3 regions of the Nocardia sp. NPDC058176 genome follow, and region 2 is predicted to be linked to each of the others. Evidence: riboswitches for the same ligand, from Rfam matches in the RefSeq annotation. Region 2 holds a riboswitch; each other region holds the start of a gene.

Region 1 (3,268 bases), on a different contig from region 2:
GCAGCTGCCCGCTGTGGGTGGTGCACGAGGCCTTCACCACGCCGGGCCGGATCCGCACGCAGATCGCCGAGATGCCCGACGGCCGCAAGTACCTGTGGCTGGCCCGCACCACCGACGAGAGCGCGCCCGGATACCTTTCCGCCAAAAGGGATTTCGCCATCGGACTGGGGTGCGACCTGGCCTATGCCGAGAAGCTGGTCTACTCCCACGGCCTGCCGATCCACGACGAGGCCACCGCGGTCCCGATCGGCGCGGGCTGCAAGATCTGCGAACGCCACGAGTGCGCGCAGCGCGCCTTCCCGCAACTGGGCCGCGCGATCCGGGTCGACCAGAACCGCGCGGCCAACATCCCGTACACGCCGGTCGACCGCGCGGCACGGGCCTCGCGGTAGCTGCCTGCGGCGCACCGCGTAGCGGCGATCGCGATCGCGGCGTGGGAGGGCATTGCCGGACGCGGTGGCCTCCGGCATCATCGACCTCGTGACCAAGGTGAGCCTGACCACCGAGCTGCCGATCTCCGCCGAGCTGGCCCGCTCGCTCGCCGCCAAACCCGAACTGTTCGCCTACGTCGTCCGGCCGTACCTGCGGGTGCCGGGGATGAGCATTCCCGAGCACATCGAACCGGGCGCACTGGGTTCGGCCCGGCTCTGGCTGTTCGGGATCGTCCCGCTGTGGACCCACCGTCTGCGGATCGTCTCGCTCGACGAGTTCGAGATCTACACCAACGAGCACGGCGGCCCGCTGCGCGTCTGGAATCACCGGCTGACGTTCGCACCCCTCGGCCCGAACAGTTGCCGCTACACCGACGAGATCGAGATCGAGGACGGCCTGCACGGCCTCGCGACCCGCGCCTTCATCCACCTGATGTTCCGCCACCGGCACCGCCGCTGGCGGGCGCTGGCCCGGGTCCTCGCCTGAGACCGGGCTCTCCGCTCGCCGAGCTGCCCATCTATGCTGTTCGCGCAGCTGGTTCGCTGGTGACGACGTTTACGGGAGCCCCCGATCCGTCACGAGCGTCGAAAGAGGGAACCCGGTGGGAATCCGGGACTGTCCCGCAGCGGTGAACAGGAACGACCGCCGTCATCGGCACTGGACGCGCACGTCCGGGAAGCGACGGCCAGTAGGTCGACCCGAGGATTCCGGGTCGATGCCCGTGAGTCCGAAGACCTGCCCGCTGTGCCGGATACGCCGTATCCGGCGGCCGTCGCCTCGCGGATCTGGCGGCGATCATCCTTGCTAGCCAACGGAGTTCGAACCTGTGGTTGTTTCCAGCACCTCTGTCAATGATCTGTCCCTCGACGAGCTTGATCCCGAGTTGGCCGCCGCGATGGCAGGCGAACTCGCCCGCGAACGCGACACCCTCGAAATGATCGCCTCGGAGAACTTCGTCCCCCGCGCGGTCCTGCAAGCCCAAGGCTCGGTCCTGACCAACAAATACGCCGAGGGCTACCCCGGACGCCGCTACTACGGTGGCTGCGAAGCCGTCGACGTCGTCGAAACCCTGGCCCGTGACCGCGCCAAAGAACTCTTCGGCGCCGAATTCGCCAACGTCCAACCCCACTCCGGCGCCCAAGCCAACGCCGCCGTACTCATGGCGTTGATGAACCCCGGCGAAACGTTGTTGGGTCTCGACCTCGCCCACGGTGGGCATTTGACCCACGGCATGCGGTTGAACTTCTCGGGCAAGCTCTACGACGTCCACTCCTACGGAGTGTCCAAAGAAGACCACCGCATCGACATGGACGAAGTCCGTGACATCGCGATCAAAGCCAAACCGAAGGTCATCGTGGCCGGTTGGTCGGCCTACCCGCGTCATCAGGACTTCGCGCGCTTCCGGGAGATCGCCGACGAGGTCGGGGCCTACCTGTGGGTCGACATGGCCCACTTCGCCGGCCTGGTCGCCGTGGGCCTGCATCCTTCCCCGGTCCCGTATGCCGATGTCGTGTCCTCCACCGTCCACAAAACGTTGGGTGGCCCGCGCTCCGGGTTGATTCTGGCCAAGCAGGAATTCGCCAAGAAGCTCAACAGTGCGGTGTTCCCCGGGCAGCAGGGCGGGCCGCTCATGCATGTGATCGCGGCCAAGGCCGCGGCGTTCAAGATCGCCGCGACCGACGAATTCACCGACCGCCAGCAACGGACCCTCGCCGGTGCCCGGATCCTGGCCGAACGCCTCACCGGCGCCGATGTCGCCGACAAGGGTGTTTCGGTGTTGACCGGCGGCACCGACGTCCACCTCGTCCTGGTCGATCTGCGTAACTCCGAACTCGACGGCCAGCAGGGCGAGGACTTGCTCCACGAGGTCGGGATCACGGTCAACCGCAACGCGGTCCCGTTCGACCCCCGTCCCCCGATGGTCACCTCCGGTCTGCGGATCGGCACCGCCGCCCTGGCCACCCGCGGCTTCGGTGACAGCGAGTTCACCGAGGTCGCCGACATCATCGCCGCGACCCTGGCAGGCACTTCCGATACCGAAACCCTGCGGGGTCGGGTCTCGAAGCTGGCGCAGAGTGTCCCGTTGTATCAAGGCCTGGAGGACTGGAACCTCCTCGGCTGACCATCCACCCCGAGGCCGATGGCCCGGTCCACCCCCAAGGCCCGGACCATCGGCACACCGGACCAACCGCCTTGTCAACGCTGTAGGCCTACACTGATCACCAGTCGACGCAGACGGAGGTGCCCCGATGGCCGAAAGTTCGACAGACCGGCCAGAACCACGCTTCGGACGCCCCAGCGGACCCGTGACCAGGGAATCGGTGCTCGCCGCCGCGCTCACGATCGTCGACCGTGACGGTGTCGACGCGCTGTCGATGCGGCGGCTCGCCGAGGCGGTCGGGCGCGATCCGATGGTGATCTACCGGCACCTGCCGAACAAGGCCGCCGTGCTCGACGGCGTGGCCGAACTCGTCTTCGAACAGCTGACCGTCGACGCCGACGATCCCGACTGGATCGCCCAGCTGCGCGCGGTCGCCCGCGCGTTCCGCGCGATGGCCCTCGCGCACCCCAATGTCGTTCCGCTGCTGGTGACCCGGCCGCTGTCCACCCCGCTCGGGATGCGGCCGCCCGCGGTGGTCCGCCCGCTCGAAGGCGTCCTGCGCCTGCTCACCACGGCGGGCTTCACCGGCGCCGACGCGCTGCACGTCTACCGCGCGCTGTTCGGCTTCCTCTACGGCCACGTGCTCAACGAACTGCAGGAGATCGTCGAGCGGCCCGAGGAATCCGACGAGGTCCTGCGCCTGGGCCTGCACCGGCTGCCGATCGGCGAATTCCC
Region 2 (3,268 bases):
TCGACGCCACCGACCTGCGCTCGACCCTGTCGTGGTTGCGTCGCCAACACTCCGTCGCGATCCACCCCGGCCGACTGCACGTCGAATTCGCGGCCGCCGCGCCAGGCCGTGCTGTCGGCGGTGCGGTCATCGGCTCAGCGGATCACGAAACAAGTTCCACCGCAACCAATTCCGTGGACGGGAACGCCACTGCCGCAGGTGCACCTGACGTTCCGGTCGCGAAGACCCGGACACCCGACCCAGTTCCGCAAGAACTCGCGATCGGCGCCCACGAACCCGATCGCCGCCGGTGCCGCCGCTCGCCCGAAGTGTTCCCCGACTACCGGGCGATGCTCGCCGCCCTACCCCCGGCGCGTACCCGAGTAGTGCTCGCCCGCGCGGCGTTCCTCACCGCACTCGAAGAATCCGGTTCACCCGTCATCGCCCTATGCCTGACCCCGCCGAACACAGTGGCCCTCACCGAATTCCTCCCGGTGCCGACGACCGACACCGAGTCGCCGCACCAATCCATCAACCCCGCGGGCGGGTCGTCTGCCACCAGGCCCGGGCCGGAGCACTCGCCGCAGATCGGCGCCACCCCCGCGTACAGGTCGCTCACGAGCCGAGATCGATGGCCGTCGGCCCCCGCCACCCGCTCGCTCCCCGCAGTGATCACCGGCCCGGCGATCACCATCCATTTCGCCGTCACCACCCTCTATCCCGCGGTCGCCGCCGCGGTCGGCCCCGACGTGATGCTCGATCTCATCGCCCCCGATCTGCCCGCCGGTATCCGCTCCGCCGACGACGGCGACCTGTTCACCCTTGCCATGCCGTGCCGCCCCGAACCGACCGAGGAGCCCGCCCGATGACCACCACCGATGCCGTGATTACCCGAATCACGCAGGCCGTCACCGACTTCCGCGCCGATGCCACCGACACCACCCGCGCCGTGCTGCTGGACCTCTGGACCGAGATCGGTGTCGCGGGCGACCCACTGCACCGCTGCACCCTCGCCCACTACCTGGCCGACGCCTACGACGACCCCGCCGAAGCCCTCGTGTGGAATGTCCGCGCCCTCGACGCCGCCGACGCGCTCACCGACGCCCGCGTGCACGACCACCACGCGGGCCTGCGGGTCGCGGGCTTCTACCCGTCCCTGCACCTCAACCTCGCCGACGACTTCCGCCGCCTCGGCGCCTTCCCGGCCGCCACCCGCCACCTCACCGCCGCGACCACCCACCTGCACACCCTCCCCGACGACGACTACGGCACCATGATCCGCCGCGCCCTCACCGAGGTGACGGCCGCCGTCACCGCCAACGACACCACCCCGCGCCCCACTCCCTGACCAAGATCACCACGCTCTGGTGGCGGGCGGCTCTCGGCCGATGCCGCCATCAGAGCGTGGTGATCACATGTCCAGTCCGGGGGACGGGGCGGGAAAGTTGCTGGGGGGAGGGGGCCAGTACGATCGGGATGCTCGGCGGGTGACGAGGAAACCGGTGGAAATCCGGTGCGGTCGCGCCACTGTGAACAGCCAGACCCTCTCCGGCGAGCACCGCACACCCACCGATGGGCGCGTCACCCGAGGAAGGTCTCACCCTGTGATCCTGCTGCTGTCCACCTCCGACACCGATCTGCTGAGCGCACGCGCGAGCGGCGCCGAGTACCGGTGGGGCAACCCGGCCCGGCTGCTGGTGGACGACCTGCCGGGGCTCCTCGACGGCGCGGATCTGGTGATCGTGCGCATTCTCGGCGGCAAGCGCGCCTGGGAGGAGGGCCTGGACGCGATCCGTGCCAGTGGGGTGCCGATGGTGGCGCTGGGCGGCGAGATCGCGCCCGACGCCGAGCTGATGGAATGCTCGACGGTGCCGGTGGGCGTCGCGGCCGACGCGCACAACTACCTCGCCGCCGGCGGCGCCGAGAACCTGCGCCAGCTGCACAATTTCCTCTCCGACACGGCCCTGCTCACCGGCCACGGCTTCGACCCGCCGGTGCAGCTGCCCACCTGGGGCGAACTCGACCGCACCGCGCGCATTCTCGAACCGCACGCACCCACGGTCGCCGTCGTCTACTACCGCGCCCAGCATCTCGCGGGCAACACCGCCTACATCGACGCCCTGTGCACGGCGATCGAAGCCAAGGGCGCCAAGGCGCTGCCCGTCTATGCGGCCTCCCTGCGCACCGCCGAACCCGAACTGCTCACCCTGCTCGGCCGCGCCGACGCCCTCGTGGTCACCGTCCTCGCCGCGGGCGGCAGCAAGCCCGCCACCGCTTCGGCCGGTGGTGACGACGAGGCCTGGGATGTGGCCGCCCTGGCCGCTCTCGACGTGCCGATCCTGCAGGGCCTGTGCCTGACCAGCGGCCGCGCGCAGTGGGAGGCCAACGATGACGGCCTGTCCCCGCTCGACGTGGCCACCCAGGTCGCGGTGCCCGAATTCGACGGCCGCATCATCACCGTGCCGTTCTCGTTCAAGGAATTCGACGCCGACGGCCTGTCCGCCTACGTCCCTGATCCCGAACGCGCCGCCAGGGTCGCTGGTATCGCGGTGCGTCACGCCCGCCTCCGCCACATCCCGGCCGCGGACAAGCGGATCGCGATCATGCTCTCCGCCTACCCGACCAAGCACGCCCGCATCGGCAATGCCGTCGGCCTCGACACCCCCGCCAGTGCGATCCGCCTGCTCACCGAACTGCGTAGCGCCGGTTACGATCTCGGCGAGCCCGGCGAGATCCCCGGCCTCGAGGAAGGCGACGGCGACGCGCTCATCCACGCCCTGATCGCCGCGGGCGGTCAGGACCCGGACTGGCTCAGCGCCGAACAGCTCGAAGGCAATCCGATCCGCATCGGCGCCACCACCTACACCCGCTGGTTCGACTCGCTGCCCGAGGACCTGCGCGAGGCCGTGAACGAGGCGTGGGGCCCGCCGCCCGGCGAGCTCTACGTCGACCGCTCGGCCGACCCGAAGGGCGAGATCGTCATCGCCGCACTGCGTTTCGGCAATGTGGTGCTGATGGTGCAGCCGCCTCGCGGCTTCGGCGAGAACCCCGTCGCCATCTACCACGACCCCGATCTGCCGCCCAGCCACCACTACCTCGCCGCCTACCGCTGGCTGTCCGCGCCCGACGGTTTCGGCGCCGACGCCATGGTGCACCTGGGCAAGCACGGCAACCTCGAATGGCTGCCCGGCAAAACCCTCGGCATGTCGGCCTCCTGCGGCACCGACGCCGCCCTCGGCGACCTCCCGCTGATCTACCCGTTCCTGGTCAACGACCCCGGCGAGGGCAC
Region 3 (3,268 bases), 1.1 Mb from region 2:
GCGGGACAAGGGTGAACACCGCGCCGGGGTGATCACCTCGTGCGCGACCCGCCGTGGCACCGGCGCCCGGCAGGTACGGTGGGAGCGGAGTCGCGCCGATCACCTCGATCGGGCGCGACGGTCGGCGCACGGATGGGGTAGGAGCACGACATGAGTGGGACCGCGGCAACCGTCGGCGAGGTGTCCAAGGGGTCGAAGACCGATCTGGTCGACGGGCGCTACACCGTGCGCATCGACCTCGACAGCCCGGCGGGGGCGGTGGATGTGTCCGCGGTGCTGGTGACCGCCGACGGCAAGGTGCGCTCCGACGCCGATTTCGTCTTCTTCAACAATCCCTCGGCGCCCGGCGTGCAGCTGGAATCCGATGCTGTTGTGTCGGTGGACCTTTCGGCATTGCCCGCCGACATCCATCGGGTCGTGATCGCGGGCAGCACCGAGGCACAGGAGATTCGGTTCGGTGAGGTCACCGGGTTGCGGATCTCGATCGCCGGTGCGAGTCAGTCGTTGACCTTCGTGCCGCCGGGTCTGGACAGCGAGACGGTGTTGCAGGCCGTCGCGCTGTATCGCCGGGGGAGCGGGTGGCGGCTCGACGCGGTCGGGCAGGGATACAGCGCCGGGCTCGCGGCCTTCGCGACCGAGCACGGGATCTCCGTCGACGAGGAACCCGCCGCGCCGCAACCCGTTGCGCCGCAACACCCCGCGCCGCCGCAGTCTTTCGCGCCGCCGCAGCCTGCTGGTGCGCCACAGTTCCCCGTGCCGCCGCAGCCTGGCGCACCGCAGTACCCCGCACCGCCGCAGTCTTTCGCGCCGCCCCAGCCTGCCGGTGCGCCGCAGTTTCCCGGGCAGCCGCACCCTGCCGCGCCGCCCCAATACGGCCAGCAGCAAGCCCCCTTCGCGACGCCTGCCGGTGCGCCACAACAGGTTCCGCCCGCCTCAGGACCCGCGATCGACCTCCGCAAGGTCGACGTCGTCCTCACCAAGGATTCGCCGAGCCGCCGCGCCAGCATCGACCTGCGCAAGGGTGACCCGGGCTACGTCCTCACCGTCGGCCTCGAATGGGACGGGCGCGGTGCGAAATACGACCAGCACGGCCGCGTCACCCAGTTCGGGGTCGGTGACCTCGACGTGTACTTCTTCTGCCGCAACGAGGTCACCGGCGACTACGTCGTGATCAGCGGTGAGAAGGGGCACCAGGGTGACCTGAACACCTGGCCGTTCATGCACCACCAGGGCGACAGCCGCGGCCCCGGCGCCAACAACCTGCCCGCCACCGAGCAAGTGATCGTGCGCCCCACCGAGAACGGCGACCTGCTGCTCAACGTCTACCAGTCCGTCGACAACGGCGCGGGCGCCATCGACAAGTTCGGCAACCCGCGCGTGCGCGTCCGCTACGGCCGCCCCGGTCCCGACGGCCTGCCGGGTCCCGACGCCGACCAGATCACCGTCGTGATCGGCAACGGCAAGAACTCCTTCTGGGCCACCGTCGCCCACATCGACGTCCGCGAGGGCATCCTCACCGTCGATGGCACCGTCCAGTACAGCCGGGCCTTCAGCGAGCGCATGCCTGTCCTCGACACCGCGGGCAATTGGGTCCGTTCCGCGAAGAACGGCCCCGTCGGTCGCAGCAAGAAGAGCAACGGTCTGGGTCTGAGCACCTACTCCGGCCGCTGCCCCGACGCCCGCTGATCGCGCGATGACCCGGGGGAAGTCGACCGTCCAGTAGTGATCTTGGTACAGTCCCCGAGCCGTGGTGTTCGGGAAATCGGTGTGAAACCGGTGCGGCCCTCGCCACTGTGATCGGGAGCGACGGATCGATCCGGACGGCTGTTGTCGTCCGGAGCCACTGGGGCACGTGTGCCCTGGGAAGGTGGATCCGTCGCGCGAATCCCCGTCAGCCAGGAGACCGGCCACGGCTACGCAGTAACCGTTCCACGAGGACCTGGAAGGCCGTCACCGTGACCCTGTCTGTTGTCGCGCGCCTACGTACCGGTGCGCTGATCGCTTGTGCGGTCGTCGTCGCCGGTTGTGGTGTGCAGCCCGAATCCGAAGCCACCGGCGCGAACGCCGTGACCCGCGCGAACTGCGGGATCGACATCACCGTCGGCGCACCGCCGCAGCGCATCTACGCCGCCTACCAGCCCTCGATCGAGATCGCGCACGCGCTCGGTGTCACCGACCGGCTCGTCGGCACCGCGTTCCTCGACTCCACGGTACTGCCCGAATACCAGGACGCGCAGGCGAAGTCGGCCTATGTCGAGAAGCTGCCGAGTCGCGACGAATTGCTCTCCCAGAAGCCCGATTTCGTGCTGTCGGGGTTCAACGGCGTGTTCGCCAAGTCGGCGCAGAACAGCGTCGGCACCCGCGCGAGCCTGCACGAGCTGGGCGTACAGACCTGGGTCGTGAGCCCGCTGTGCCCGAGCGCCGACGGACTCGCCGACGAGGCGATCGACCCCAAGACCGTGCGGTTCGAGAACGTGTACGCGGATCTGCGTGACCTCGGAGCACTCTGGGGTGTCTCAGACCGGGCCGAGGACGTGGTCACGGAGCTGAGCGCGCGGATCGCCGCGGTCGGCGCGAAGGTGGCGGACGCGCCGAAGCCGAGGGTCGCGGTGATCACGCCCAAGGACGACGGCACCTACACCGCCGCCGGTGGCATCGACTTCATCACCCAGATCATCGAGGCGGCGGGCGGGGTGAACGCCTTCGCCGACCTCACCGAGCGCCGCAACGTCCAGATCGGCGCCGAGGAGCTCATCGCCCGCGACCCCGACATCATTCTCACCAGCGCCTGCTGCAAGGCCACCTACACCCGCGCCGACGGACAGCCCCAGGTCGACAAGCTCGTCGGCAATCCGGCCTTCGCGAACCTGACCGCGGTCCGCAACGGCGTCGTGCATCCGTTCCTGTTCGCCGATCGCGCCGCCGGTGTGCGGATCGCGCACGCCACCGAACTGGTCGCCGAGCTGATCCACCCCGATCTGTTCGGACGGTGACGCTCGCCGTTCGCGGCACCGGCCTGATCCTGGCCGGTGCGGCGCTCGCCGCTGTCTGCGTGGCCTCGATCCTGATCGGCTCGCACCCGCTCACCCTCGACCAGGCGTTCGCGGCGTTCACCGACTTCCAGGGCACCGACAGCGACCGGGTCGTGCGCTACATCCGGCTGCCGCGCACGCTGGCCGGGCTGCTCGCCGGTGTCGCGCTCGCGCTGGCGGGTGTGGTCATGCAGGGCCTCACCCGTAACCCGCTCGCCGGGCCCGGCCTGCTCGGG

What was found. Region 2 has a riboswitch for cobalamin ahead of cobN (cobaltochelatase subunit CobN). Riboswitches for the same ligand answer to the same signal wherever they lie in the genome.
Region 1: it holds a riboswitch for cobalamin, as region 2 does, so the genes downstream of both, glyA (serine hydroxymethyltransferase) here and cobN (cobaltochelatase subunit CobN) in region 2, are expected to answer to the same signal.
Region 3: it holds a riboswitch for cobalamin, as region 2 does, so the genes downstream of both, ACFVVM_RS05835 (ABC transporter substrate-binding protein) here and cobN (cobaltochelatase subunit CobN) in region 2, are expected to answer to the same signal.

The regions. Positions count from the first base shown of each region.
Region 1 is NZ_JBHVVA010000005.1:397,149-400,416, forward strand. It holds gene ACFVVM_RS26195 (short-chain fatty acyl-CoA regulator family protein) at 1-392, shown strand, start outside; gene ACFVVM_RS26200 (hypothetical protein) at 472-918, shown strand; cobalamin riboswitch at 959-1,190, shown strand; gene glyA (serine hydroxymethyltransferase) at 1,259-2,554, shown strand; gene ACFVVM_RS26210 (TetR/AcrR family transcriptional regulator C-terminal domain-containing protein) at 2,682-3,268, shown strand, end outside.
Region 2 is NZ_JBHVVA010000001.1:2,304,406-2,307,673, reverse strand. It holds gene ACFVVM_RS10750 (MerR family transcriptional regulator) at 1-848, shown strand, start outside; gene ACFVVM_RS10745 (hypothetical protein) at 845-1,327, shown strand; cobalamin riboswitch at 1,420-1,543, shown strand; gene cobN (cobaltochelatase subunit CobN) at 1,584-3,268, shown strand, end outside.
Region 3 is NZ_JBHVVA010000001.1:1,241,464-1,244,731, forward strand. It holds gene ACFVVM_RS05830 (TerD family protein) at 151-1,686, shown strand; cobalamin riboswitch at 1,713-1,927, shown strand; gene ACFVVM_RS05835 (ABC transporter substrate-binding protein) at 1,956-2,993, shown strand; gene ACFVVM_RS05840 (FecCD family ABC transporter permease) at 2,990-3,268, shown strand, end outside.